3 regions of the Pseudomonas sp. LBUM1649 genome follow, and region 3 is predicted to be linked to each of the others. Evidence: predicted binding sites of a transcription regulator. Region 3 holds the regulator's gene; each other region holds the start of a gene.
The links. Region 3 encodes sigma-54, which starts transcription at its own class of promoters, with help from an activator protein. Its sites were predicted from a motif close to ANTGGCATNNANNTTGCTNT; they were not measured.
Positions count from the first base shown of each region.

Region 1: the regulator sigma-54 is predicted to act here: its motif matches at 1,730-1,749, upstream of nirB (nitrite reductase large subunit NirB).
Region 2: the regulator sigma-54 is predicted to act here: its motif matches at 1,886-1,905, upstream of ACA058_RS20275 (DNA translocase FtsK).

Region 1 covers NZ_CP166807.1:2,725,503-2,729,717, forward strand. The annotation lists partial or broken gene ACA058_RS12755 (IS110 family transposase) at 58-201, shown strand; gene ACA058_RS12760 (DUF6124 family protein) at 820-1,176, opposite strand; gene nirB (nitrite reductase large subunit NirB) at 1,962-4,215, shown strand, end outside.
Region 2 covers NZ_CP166807.1:4,381,242-4,385,456, forward strand. The annotation lists gene ACA058_RS20275 (DNA translocase FtsK) at 1-1,684, opposite strand, end outside; gene trxB (thioredoxin-disulfide reductase) at 1,956-2,915, shown strand; gene aat (leucyl/phenylalanyl-tRNA--protein transferase) at 2,979-3,659, shown strand; gene ACA058_RS20290 (arginyltransferase) at 3,716-4,215, shown strand, end outside.
Region 3 covers NZ_CP166807.1:889,357-893,571, forward strand. The annotation lists gene ACA058_RS03915 (HPr family phosphocarrier protein) at 1-259, opposite strand, end outside; gene rapZ (RNase adapter RapZ) at 275-1,132, opposite strand; gene ptsN (PTS IIA-like nitrogen regulatory protein PtsN) at 1,135-1,599, opposite strand; gene hpf (ribosome hibernation-promoting factor, HPF/YfiA family) at 1,612-1,920, opposite strand; gene ACA058_RS03935 (RNA polymerase factor sigma-54) at 1,996-3,489, opposite strand; gene lptB (LPS export ABC transporter ATP-binding protein) at 3,674-4,215, opposite strand, start outside.

The sequences.
Region 1 (4,215 bases), 1.8 Mb from region 3:
CCCCGCGGATGTACTCGATCTACTGTGGGAGCGGGCTTGCTCGCGAAGGCGGCCCTGAGAGCACTCGCTTTCAAGTGGATCAGAATCGTCTATCGGTGCTGGAAAAACGGCACTGTCTATGACGAAATGGCTTACTTGCAGGCTTTAACGCGGCGCGGATCAACGTTGGTAGAGGCGCCGCTGGAGGTAGTCACAGGTTGACGGACAGGCTCAGGGCGTGAGGTGGCAAGAAAATCCAAAGCAAAAGCGAGGCGGCCTGACAGCCGACCTGATTGCAGGTCTGTCCGCGATCCAATTGTAGGAGCGAGCCTGCTCGCGATGAACGTCCAGACAACGCGTTCATCCAGACAACCAACGTTATCGTTAACGTCCATCGCGAGCAGGCTCGCTCCCACAGGGGATTGGGGGGATCTGCCAAAGCCAGGTCGGCTGTCAGGCCGCCTCGTTTTTGTTTTTGATCCAGGCGCCCCGTTAAACCACGATGGCCGAACGCAGGCATTGCGCAGTGGGTAAACCGGCAGGACGCCGGTTTAGCCGCGCTGGGCCATGGATGGCCCATCGCGGCGACCCACGGAGCAATGCCGGAGTGAGGGCATGCCGAGTCTAAGCGAGGCACCGAGTGGTGGGGCAAGAGCGCTTTGGTTACTTTCGCGCTTTTCGAAAGTGACTCGCCGTAAGGGCGAAACCATAGGTGGCCGTTACCGCAGCAATGGATATGTACACCTGAAAGACAATCATCGGCTGTCAGGGCGCTTTCGTCGGCAAGCCGGGCTCCTACAAGGTGCTGCGCAAGGTTGAGATCCTACGAGGCAACACCCATCAAGGCGGATCAATCTGATCCAGCACCCGGTTCGCCGTAATCTCCGCCAGCATTACGCTGTTGGAAATGCCCAACAGGGCATTGCGCGACCCACCGTCCAGATGATCCACCAATTGATGGACCATCACATCCACCGAAGCCAGGGTTTCGACCAGATACACCATCAGGGTTTCGCTGGTGGCTTGCGGGTCGACGGTAAACAGCGTGCTGGGTGTACGCGGTGTGGCTTTGATGTCTGCGGCTGACGGGAAGTGAAAGTCGAGGGCGCGCTCGGCAGCCTCATTGAGTTTTTTTGAATCGGGTTCGTACGGGGAGGCGGGATCGTTGTTCGGGGGATTCGGTGTGACCTTGAACATGTTTCTGTCTCCAAAATGTGGAGCCATCACCGACTTGCGACTAAACAAGGGGTGGCAGCTGTACGCAGGTTAGTCGACCGGGGAGACACGAAACCGGCGCGCCCGAAGGCGCCCTGCGCACAGCTACCATGAAGTGCAGGCATGAAATGACCTGACTGTCTGGTTGCAGATGCGCTCGTGAAACCGCGGGCGACTAAACCCGATCACTGATGGGCAGTGACGCGAATCAAGTTACCGAGCGGCCCCAAAGCGCACAAGCCGGCGGATTCTGGCGTAGCCGTAGGCAACGGCGCAAGGTCTTGTGGCTTTCAGGAAGTAAGTCGTAGGGCGCTTAAACAAGCTTCCTTCGACGATGTTTAATGGTGCTTTCGGAACCGACCGCTGCATGCACTTTTAAAGCGCCATGCCTGACAACGTGCACCAGTGCGAAGCGGTTTGCCGAGTTTTCCAGCGGCAAGCTGCGACGGCCGTCCGACCCGTTCATCCCGCCAGGAACACGCCTGACTCGCAGCCATCAAGGCGTTTCCAAGGCAATAGAAGTTTCCTTCAACGAACTGGCACAAACACTGCATTAACCCCATCAAGCCCCTCTGAAAAAGATGGGCAGCCCTCTCGGTCAACGACGATCGACTGGCCGCACAGGTCGTGGGCAACATCGGTGGATCAGGCATGGCCGTCTGGTTTTCAACACCGCAAAAGAACAGGCAAAGACGCCTGGAACCGCAAGGTTTCAGGCGTTTTTTTTTGCTTTTTTTCACCGTGATGGGCTTTGGGCAGGTGCGTTTATGAATTCCAATGTAGCCAGTTTGAACAAACAGCAAACGCTGGTCGTGATCGGCAACGGCATGGTCGGGCATCATTGTGTCGAGCAGTTGATCGAGCGCGGCGCTCTTGACCGCTATCGGCTGCACGTCTTCAGCGAAGAGCCGATGCGTGCCTACGACCGCGTGCATCTGTCCGAATACTTCTCCGGTCGCGACGCCGAGTCGCTGGCACTCAGCAACGCGGCGCTGTACGAGACGCCCGGCGTCACGTTGCACCTGGGTGTGCCGGTGCTGGAAATCGACCGTGCCCGTCGCCAGGTGATCACCGCACAAGGGTGTGTTGCCTATGACAAGCTGGTCCTGGCCACCGGCTCCTATCCGTTTGTGCCGCCGATCGAAGGCGCCGAAGGCGATTCGCGCCTGGTCTATCGCACCCTGGAAGACCTCGATGCCATTCGTGCCGCGGCGGCCAATGCCCGGCGCGGTGTGGTGGTCGGCGGTGGCTTGCTCGGCCTGGAAGCCGCCAACGCCCTGAAAAGCCTGGGGCTCGAAGCGCACGTGGTGGAATTCGCCCCACGCCTGATGCCGGTGCAACTGGATGATCTGGGTGGGCTGGCGCTCAAGGCGCAGATCGAACGCCTCGGCGTCGGCGTGCACCTGTCCCGCGCCACGCAATCGATCAGCGCTGGCGAGCAGTACCGCTACCGGATGAACTTTGCCAACGACGAATTCCTTGAGACCGACCTGATTGTGTTCTCCGCCGGTATCCGTGCCCAGGATGCGCTGGCCCGTCAGTGTGAACTGGACATCGGTCCGCGCGGTGGTGTGGTGATCGACGACACCTGCCTGAGCTGTGATCCGCACATCTACGCCATCGGTGAGTGCGCATCGTGGAATGGCAGCCTGTTCGGCCTGGTCGCGCCGGGCTACCAGATGGCGCGCAGTGTCGCGGCACGCCTGTGTGACGACGCCGCCGAACCCTTCCAGGGCGCCGACATGTCGACCAAGCTGAAACTGCTGGGTGTCGACGTCGGTTCCATCGGCGATGCCCACGCCAATACGCCGGGTGCGCGCAGCTATCAGTTCATCGACGAAACGACGGCCAGCTACCGGCGCCTGGTGGTGGATGCCAGCGGCAAACAGGTATTGGGCGCGGTGCTGATAGGCGACAACAGCTATTACGACACGCTGCTGCAATACATGCAGAACGCGATCGCCTTGCCGTCGGAACCAGCCGCGTTGATCCTGCCGTCGTCCGAAGGCGCGCCGACCCTCGGCCCTGGCGCCTTGCCGGAAACGGCGACGGTCTGCTCGTGCCACAACGTGACCAAGGGCGCCATCTGCTCGGCCATCGACGGCGGTTGCACCGACCTCGGCCTGCTGAAGTCGCAGACCAAGGCCTGCACCGGCTGCGGCGGTTGTGCCGGTCTGCTCAAGCAAGTCTTCGAGCATGAGCTGATTGCCCGTGGCGTCAGCGTCGACAAGAGCCTGTGCGAACACTTCGCCTACACCCGCCAGGAACTGTATGCACTGGTGCGAGTAGAAGGGGTGATCACTTTCGAAGAACTGCTGGCCAAGCATGGCCGTGGCCACACCGGTTGCGACGTGTGCAAGCCGGCGGTGGGCTCGATCCTGGCGTCGTGCTGGAACCAGCCGATCATGGATCCGTCGCTGGTGCCGTTGCAGGACACCAACGACACCTTCATGGCCAACATGCAGAAAAACGGCACCTATTCAGTCGTGCCGCGCATTCCCGGTGGCGAAATCACCGCCGACAAGCTGATCGCTATCGGCGTGGTGGCGAAGAAATACGACCTCTACACCAAAATCACCGGGGGCCAGCGCATCGACCTGTTCGGCGCCCAGTTACATCAGTTGCCGGACATCTGGAGCGAACTGATTGAAGCGGGCTTTGAGACCGGCCACGCCTACGGCAAGTCGACCCGCACGGTGAAGTCCTGCGTCGGCAGCACCTGGTGCCGCTATGGCGTGCAGGACAGCGTGCAAATGGCCCTGACCCTCGAAGACCGCTACAAGGGCCTGCGCTCGCCGCACAAGCTCAAGTTCGCGGTGTCCGGTTGCACCCGTGAATGCGCCGAGGCGCAAAGCAAGGACGTCGGCGTGATCGCTACCGAGAAGGGCTGGAACCTCTACATCGCGGGCAACGGCGGCATGCGCCCGCGCCATGCCGAGCTGTTCGCAACCGACCTCGATGACGCGACCCTGATCCGCTACATCGACCGCTTCCTGATGTTCTACATCCGCACGGCCGATA
Region 2 (4,215 bases), 3.2 Mb from region 3:
CCTTGACCTTGGCATTGAAGCCGGACAGGTTACGCACGCCCATCTTCGCCATCAGCTTGTAGCGTCGCTCCATCTCGGCGACGCTCCAGCGCAAGGCGTTGGCGGCGTCCTTCATGTCGGTGACCACCGGGCACAGCAGGTGCGGAATGCCTTCGTAGATCGACAGCTCGAGCATTTTCGGGTCGATCATGATCAGCTTGGCGTCTTCCGGGCCAGACTTGAACAGGATCGACAGGATCATCGCGTTCACCCCCACCGACTTACCGGAACCGGTGGTACCGGCTACCAGCAGGTGCGGCATCTTCGCAAGGTCAGTGATCACCGGCTTGCCGCCGATGTCATGGCCCAGGGCCAGGGTCACCGGGGACTTGAAGTTGTCGTACTCGGGGGTCGACAGCACTTCGGAGAAGCGCACGATCTGCCGGTCTTCGTTGGGAATCTCGATACCGACCGTGGTCTTGCCCGGAATCACTTCCACCACGCGCACACTGGTCACGGCCAGGGAACGGGCCAGGTCTTTCGCCAGGTTGGAGATACGGCTGACCTTGACCCCGGCCGCTGGCTGGATCTCGTAACGGGTAATCACCGGACCCGGGTGGATCGAATCCACGGTGACTTCGACGCCGAATTCCTTGAGCTTGATTTCCAGCAGGTGGCCGACGGCCGCCAGGGATTCGGGCGAGTAATTGAGTTGTTTCTTTTCCGCCGGGTCGAGAATCGAGATCGGCGGCAAGGTGCCTTCCACGGCGCTGTCGACGAACAACGGCGCCTGTTTCTCTTTTTCCACGCGTTTGCTCGGCGCTGGCGGCTTGGGTGGCGCCGGGGCGATCACCGGCGGCACCTGCTTCTCACGCTCGGACATGTGCTTGCTCAGGGCCTGCTCGCGCTCGATCAGGCGCTCCTTGACCTTGGCCTGTTCACGCTTGTCGGTGACGGACGGCGCGACCACATCGTGCACGCGCTCATCGACTTCACGCAGTTGCGCCACCAGTTGCTTGCGCTCGGTACGGGCCGCCCACCAGCGATTGGCGGCGCCCTGGAACAGTTCGAACAGGTCGAGGGTGATCTTGCCGGTAACGTCCATCACCTTGAACCATGACAGGTCGGTGAACACCGTGAGGCCGAACAGGAACAGGGCGATGAACAGCAGTGTGCTGCCCTGGATGTTCAGCGCGTTCTTCGCCAGTTCGCCAAGACTCTCGCCTAGCGCCCCGCCAGCGCCGGCCGGCAGACCGGTCGCGGCATGGAAATGAATGTGCGCCAGCGCGGCACCGGACAGCACCAGGAACACCAGGCCGATCAGGCGCCAGGAGAACAGCCAGCCGCTCCACTCCCACGGCTCGTGGCGTTGGCGGAAGATCTGATAGGCCTTGATCGCCAGCAACAGCGGAAAGATATAGGCAAAGTAACCGAGCACCATGAACAGGATATCGGCGCTGTAGGAGCCCGCCGGGCCGCCGAAGTTCTGCACGTCGTCGATCTTGCTGTTATGGCTCCAGCCCGGATCGTCCTTGCCATAGGTCAGCAAGGCCATCATCAGGAACAGGCACAACGCACCGATGGCGATCAATGCACCTTCCTTGAGGCGGTAGTGCAAGTGCTGGCGCCAGAGTGGAACGACTGTTTTGGGTGCTGCGGTGGATTTCTTCAAAACCTGTTTTTCCTGCGCCAACGGCGCGTCCATCTGTTGAATGACTATAAAACTGCCCAATCCAGGCAGGTAAAAAAGTTAACAGGCGTAACCGGGACTACTTTTAACACTGCGCATCGGTTTTCATAAACACGAAAGGCGATGCCTATTTTGTTACAAACACTGTTACAGCCAGGCATTGTACGGGTTTGTACGTACGATGCCATGCTGGCAACTCTTGGGTGTAGCATAGTCAAAGCACATTACGTGCGACTCAATTTGAGCACGCATTCTCTTTTGTGACAAAGGCTTATGAGGTGTTTTTATGAGCGAAGCGAAGCATTCCCGCCTGATCATCCTGGGTTCCGGTCCCGCGGGCTACAGCGCAGCCGTGTATGCCGCTCGCGCCAACCTCAAACCCGTTGTCATTACCGGCATACAGGCAGGTGGCCAGCTCACCACCACCGTGGAAGTCGATAACTGGCCTGGCGATGTCGAAGGCCTTACCGGGCCAGTACTGATGGAACGCATGCAAAAACACGCCGAGCGTTTCGCCACCGAGATCGTTTACGACCACATCCATACCGCCAAGTTGCAACAACGCCCCTTCGAACTCATCGGTGACAGCGGCACTTATACCTGCGACGCCCTGATTATTGCCACTGGCGCCTCGGCACAGTATCTGGGGCTGCCCTCGGAAGAGACCTTTGCCGGCAGAGGGGTTTCAGCCTGCGCGACCTGCGACGGCTTCTTCTATCGCAACCAGGTGGTCGCGGTGGTGGGCGGTGGCAATACCGCCGTTGAAGAGGCGCTCTATCTGTCGAACATAGCCCGGGAAGTCCATCTGATTCACCGTCGCGACAAGTTGCGCTCGGAAAAGATTCTTCAGGACAAACTCTTTGAAAAGGCCGCCAAGGGCAATATTCGCCTGCACTGGAACCAGAATCTGGACGAGGTACTGGGTGACGCCAGCGGCGTGACCGGCGCGCGCCTGCGCGACAGTCATACCGGCGCACTCACGGAGTTGCCGCTGACTGGCGTGTTCATCGCCATCGGTCACAAGCCCAATACTGACCTGTTCGCCGGTCAACTGGAAATGCGTGATGGTTATCTGCTGGTAAACGGCGGCAGCGAAGGCAATGCGACGGCAACCGCCATCGAAGGCGTGTTTGCCGCGGGTGACGTCGCCGATCACGTGTATCGCCAGGCCGTCACCTCCGCTGGCGCCGGCTGCATGGCCGCCCTGGACGCGGAAAAATACCTCGACGACATTCCCGCTGTTTGACGGCACACTTTACGGCGGGCCCGACGCCCGCCATCGCCCTCCCCTTCTGTAAGCCCTGACGCCATGCTGACTTGGTTACAACGCAACACCCTGACGTTCCCGGCGCTGGAAAAGGCCATGCGCGATCCCAACGGATTGCTGGCGGCCGGTGGCGACCTGTCCGCCGATCGATTGATCCAGGCTTACCGCCATGGTTGTTTCCCCTGGTTTTCCGAAGGGCAGCCGATTCTCTGGTGGTCGCCGGACCCTCGCACCGTGCTGTTTCCCGATGAACTGCACGTGTCCCGCAGCCTGAACAAGCTCCTGCGCCAACAACGCTACCAGGTGACCTTCGATCAGGATTTTGCCGCAGTCATCCGCGCCTGCGCCGCTCCCCGGGAGTATGCAGACGGCACCTGGATCACCGAAGCCATGCAGAACGCCTATATCGAGTTGCACAGTCGCGGCCATGCGCATTCGGTTGAGGTCTGGGACCAGGATGAACTGGTGGGTGGGTTGTATGGCCTGGCGATGGGCCAATTGTTTTTCGGCGAATCCATGTTCAGCCTTGCCGACAATGCCTCGAAATTTGGCTTTGCCACACTGGTGCGACATCTGAAAGACTCGGGTTTTGTGCTCATCGACTGCCAGATGCCCACCGACCATTTGCACAGCCTGGGCGCGCGGGCGATTCCGCGCCGTGTGTTTGCCGATTACCTGGCGCAGCATCTGGACCAACCCAATCGTGCAACCTGGGTTTGCTGAGCGACTTTGGCGCGCGTGGCTTACACTTATTCAAAAGCTTATCCCGAGGGTTGATCATGACCGAGTTGGCGCGTTTGAAGTTTTATGCCACTCAACCCCACTCCTGCAGTTATCTGCCCGAGGAGCAGGCCACCACCCTGTTTCTCGACCCTAGCCAGCCCATGGATGTGCACGTCTATGCAGATCTGTCTGAAATGGGTTTTCGGCGCAGTGGCGACCATCTGTATCGACCCCATTGCCAGAATTGCAATGCGTGCGTACCGGCGCGCATTCCTATAGGGCAATTCACACCCAATCGTCAGCAAAAACGCATTTTCAAACGCAACGCCGACTTGCAGGTCCGCCCCGCCAAGCCAGGTTTCAGCGAAGAGTATTTCGATCTTTATCAGCGCTACATCGAAGAACGCCATGCCGATGGCGACATGTACCCGCCCAGCCGCGATCAGTTTTCGACCTTTCTGGTCCGCGACCTGCCATTTTCACGGTTCTACGAATTCCGCCTCCAAGGCCAGTTGCTGGCCATCGCCGTCACCGACCTTCTGCCGAACGGTCTGTC
Region 3 (4,215 bases):
AGTAGTTGTTGATCAACGTCACCAGCGCATCCAGCGCTTCCTGTTCCTGTTCGCCTTCCGTGCTCAGATAAATTTTGGTGCCCTTGCCGGCGGCCAGCATCATCATCGCCATGATGCTTTTGCCGTCGACGGTGGATTCTGGCGTGCGTCCTACCCTGATCGTGCAATCCTTGAATTGACCGGCGATCCCAACGAATTTTGCCGAAGCGCGGGCATGTAGGCCCAGCTTGTTGATGATTTCGATTTCCAGAGCAGGCATCGCGGTGTGAATCCTTTAGCTGAGGTCGCGGTGGCGAACCTGGACATTCTTCAGGGATTGCTGCAGGACCTGGCCAAGACGTTCAGTCAGGTAAACGGAGCGGTGATGGCCGCCGGTACAGCCAATGGCAATGGTGACATAGGCACGGTTGCTGGCGGCAAAGCGTGGCAGCCATTTGAGCAAGTAAGTAGAAATGTCCTGGAACATTTCCTCGACATCAGGTTGTGCCGCCAGGTAATCGGCCACCGGTTGGTCGAGCCCGGACTGCTCGCGCAGTTCCGGCTTCCAGTAAGGATTGGGCAGGCAGCGCACATCGAATACCAGGTCGGCGTCGACCGGCATGCCACGCTTGAACCCGAACGACTCCACGAGGAATGCCGTACCGGGTTCCGGCTGGTTCAGCAGGCGCAGCTTGATGGTATCGCGCAGTTGATACAAATTCAGGCTGGTGGTGTTGAGCTTGAGATCGGCAAGGTCGGCAATCGGGCCGAGCAGGGTGGTCTCGTCGTTGATCGCTTCGGCCAGTGAGCGGTTGGCATTGCTCAGCGGGTGACGCCGACGGGTTTCCGAGAAGCGTTTGAGCAGGGTTTCTTCGTCGGCATCCAGGTACAGGACATCGCACTGGATGTGGCGACTGCGCACGTCTGCCAGCAACTCGGGGAACCGCGACAGGTGACTTGGCAGGTTGCGAGCATCGATGGATACGGCAACCAGCGGTTGTGCCAGCTCGGTATGTATCAGCGCTCGCTCGGCCAGTTCGGGCAGCAACCCGGCAGGCAGGTTATCAATGCAGTAGTAGCCGTTGTCCTCGAGGACGTCGAGGGCGGTACTTTTGCCTGAGCCGGAACGACCGCTGACGATGATCAAGCGCATGATTAATGACCGTTTTGCTCGTCCAGGACAACCTGATACAAGGCTTCATTGCTCGGGGCGCTGCGCAGTTTTTCGCGCACTTCCTTGCGGTCGAGCATGCTGGCGATCTGGCGTAACAGCTCCAGGTGCGCATCGGTAGCGGCTTCCGGGACCAGTAGCACGAACAACAGGTCAACCGGTGCGCCATCGATGGCGTCGAAATCGATGGGGGCGTCCAGATGCATCAAGGCACTGATGGGCGCATCACAGCCCTTGAGACGGCAGTGGGGGATGGCAATGCCGTTACCAAAACCGGTTGAGCCGAGTTTTTCACGGGCGACCAGGCTCTCGAAGACATCCTGCATGGCCAGATCCGGCACTTCGCGATGGATGAGGTTGGCAATTTGCTCGAGGGCTTTCTTTTTACTGCCGCCCGGCACGTTCACCAGGGAACGGCCGGGGGTCAGGATGCTTTCAAGTCGGATCATGGGTTGGGAGTGTTAACGACCCGTAGCGCCCTGGAGGAGGCTCTGGGTCTTTTCCTTATGCTTTTTGAGTTGTTTATCCAGCTTGTCGGTCAGTGCGTCAATTGCCGCGTACATATCGGTATGTTCCGCGTTGGCGACCACTTCATTGCCGGGAATATGCAGCGTGGCTTCGATTTTCTGCTTCAGCTTTTCGACCGTCATCGTGACCTGCACGTTGGTGATCTTGTCGAAATGTCGCTCCAATCGTTCGAGTTTTTCGCCGATGTAGGAGCGAAGAGGTTCGGTCACTTCCAGTTGGTGTCCACTGATGTTGACTTGCATACAGCTTCTCCTTCGTTGCCAGTGCATAAAGCGGCAGATCCAGATGATCTGCCACTGGAACGCTGTGGCGTGGCCCTACATCAACCGCTTGCGTTCGCTCGAAGGCGCGATCCCCAGGGATTCGCGGTACTTGGCGACGGTGCGGCGAGCCACCTGAATGCCTTGTGCCTCCAGTAAACCAGCGATCTTGCTGTCACTCAACGGCTTTTTCTGATTTTCCGCAGCCACCAGTTTTTTGATGATCGCGCGAATCGCCGTGGACGAGCATTCTCCGCCCTCGGAGGTGCTGACGTGGCTGGAGAAAAAGTATTTCAGTTCATAGATGCCCCGAGGGGTATGCATGAATTTCTGCGTGGTCACCCGCGAAATCGTCGACTCGTGCATGCCGACCGCTTCGGCGATGTCATGCAGGACCAATGGTTTCATGGCTTCGTCGCCGTACTCCAGGAAGCCGCGCTGATGCTCGACGATCTGCGTGGCCACTTTCATCAGGGTTTCGTTACGGCTTTGCAGGCTCTTGATGAACCAGCGGGCTTCCTGCAGCTGATTGCGCATGAAGGTATTGTCGGCGCTGGTGTCGGCACGGCGAACGAAGCCTGCATACTGGGCGTTGACCCGCAGGCGAGGCACCGACTCCTGGTTGAGCTCCACCAGCCAGCGTTCGTTGTCCTTGCGCACGATCACGTCGGGAACCACGTATTCGGCTTCGGTCGATTCGATTTGCGAGCCTGGGCGCGGGTTGAGGCTCTGGACCAGTTCGATCACCTGGCGCAGTTCATCTTCCTTGAGCTTCATGCGGCGCATCAGTTGACTGTAGTCGCGGCTGCCGAGCAAGTCGATGTAGTCAGTGACCAGGCGCTTGGCTTCGGCCAGCCAAGGCGTCTTGGCGGGTAGCTGGCGCAATTGCAGCAGCAGGCATTCGCCCAGGTTGCGTGCACCGATGCCGGCGGGTTCGAATTGCTGGATGCGGTGCAGGACGGCTTCGATTTCGTCCAGTTCGATGTCCAGTTCCGGATCGAAGGCTTCGAGGATTTCCTCCAGGGTCTCGTCCAGATAACCCTGGTTGTTGATGCAATCGATCAGGGTCACGGCAATCAAGCGATCGGTGTCGGACATCGGTGCCAGGTTCAATTGCCACAGCAGGTGGCTTTGCAGGCTCTCGCCGGCCGATGTGCGGGTGGTGAAATCCCACTCGTCGTCATCGTTGCTCGGCAGGCTGCTGGCGCTGGTCTGGTAGACGTCTTCCCAGGCGGTGTCGACAGGCAGTTCGTTGGGAATGCGCTCGTTCCAGTCGCCTTCCTCGATGTTATCGACCGTCGGGGCGCTTTCCTGGTAAGAGGGTTCCTGGATCTCGGTGTTGGGTTTGTGTTCGGCGCTGTCGGCCAGAGGGTCGGAATTGTCGAAGTCGTCGCCTTCTTCCTGGCGCTCGAGCATCGGATTTGACTCCAGGGCCTCCTGGATTTCCTGTTGCAGGTCCAGGGTCGACAATTGGAGCAGGCGGATGGCCTGTTGCAGCTGCGGTGTCATCGTCAGCTGCTGGCCCATTCTCAAGACTAGCGATGGTTTCATGGCAGGGGCTTAACACCTTATTCGCCGGCGCACATGCGCCATCCACTACAGGGCGCCGGAGCGCCAAACATAAGCAAATTATATGCCCGAAACCGCGGCGTTTGCCTAGAGCGCTGTAACAATAAAAAAAGGTTGATTTTTTATTGCGGCATGCGCTCGGGCGACCCGCCGGACACCTCGACGCTTACAGACGGAATTCATGCCCCAGATACACTTCCTTCACCAGGTCGTTGGCCAGGATGGTTTCAGCGTCGCCTTCGGCGATCAGTTGGCCATCGTTGACAATGTAGGCGGTTTCACAGATATCCAGGGTTTCACGGACGTTGTGGTCGGTGATCAGCACGCCGATGCCCTTGGCCTTGAGGTGGTGGATGATCTGCTTGATGTCGCCCACCGAAATCGGGTCCACGCCGGCGAAAGGTTCGTCGAGCAGGATGAATTTCGGGTTGGTGGCCAGTGCCCGGGCGATTTCCACGCGGCGGCGTTCGCCGCCGGACAGGCTCATGCCGAGGTTGTCGCGGATGTGGCTGATGTGGAACTCCTGCAGCAGGCTTTCCAGTTCCTTGCGGCGACCGGCCTTGTCGAGTTCCTTGCGGGTCTCGAGGATGGCCATGATGTTGTCGGCCACCGACAGTTTGCGGAAGATCGACGCTTCTTGCGGCAGATAACCGATGCCCGCCTTGGCGCGACCGTGCATCGGCTGGTGGCTGACGTCGAGGTCATCGA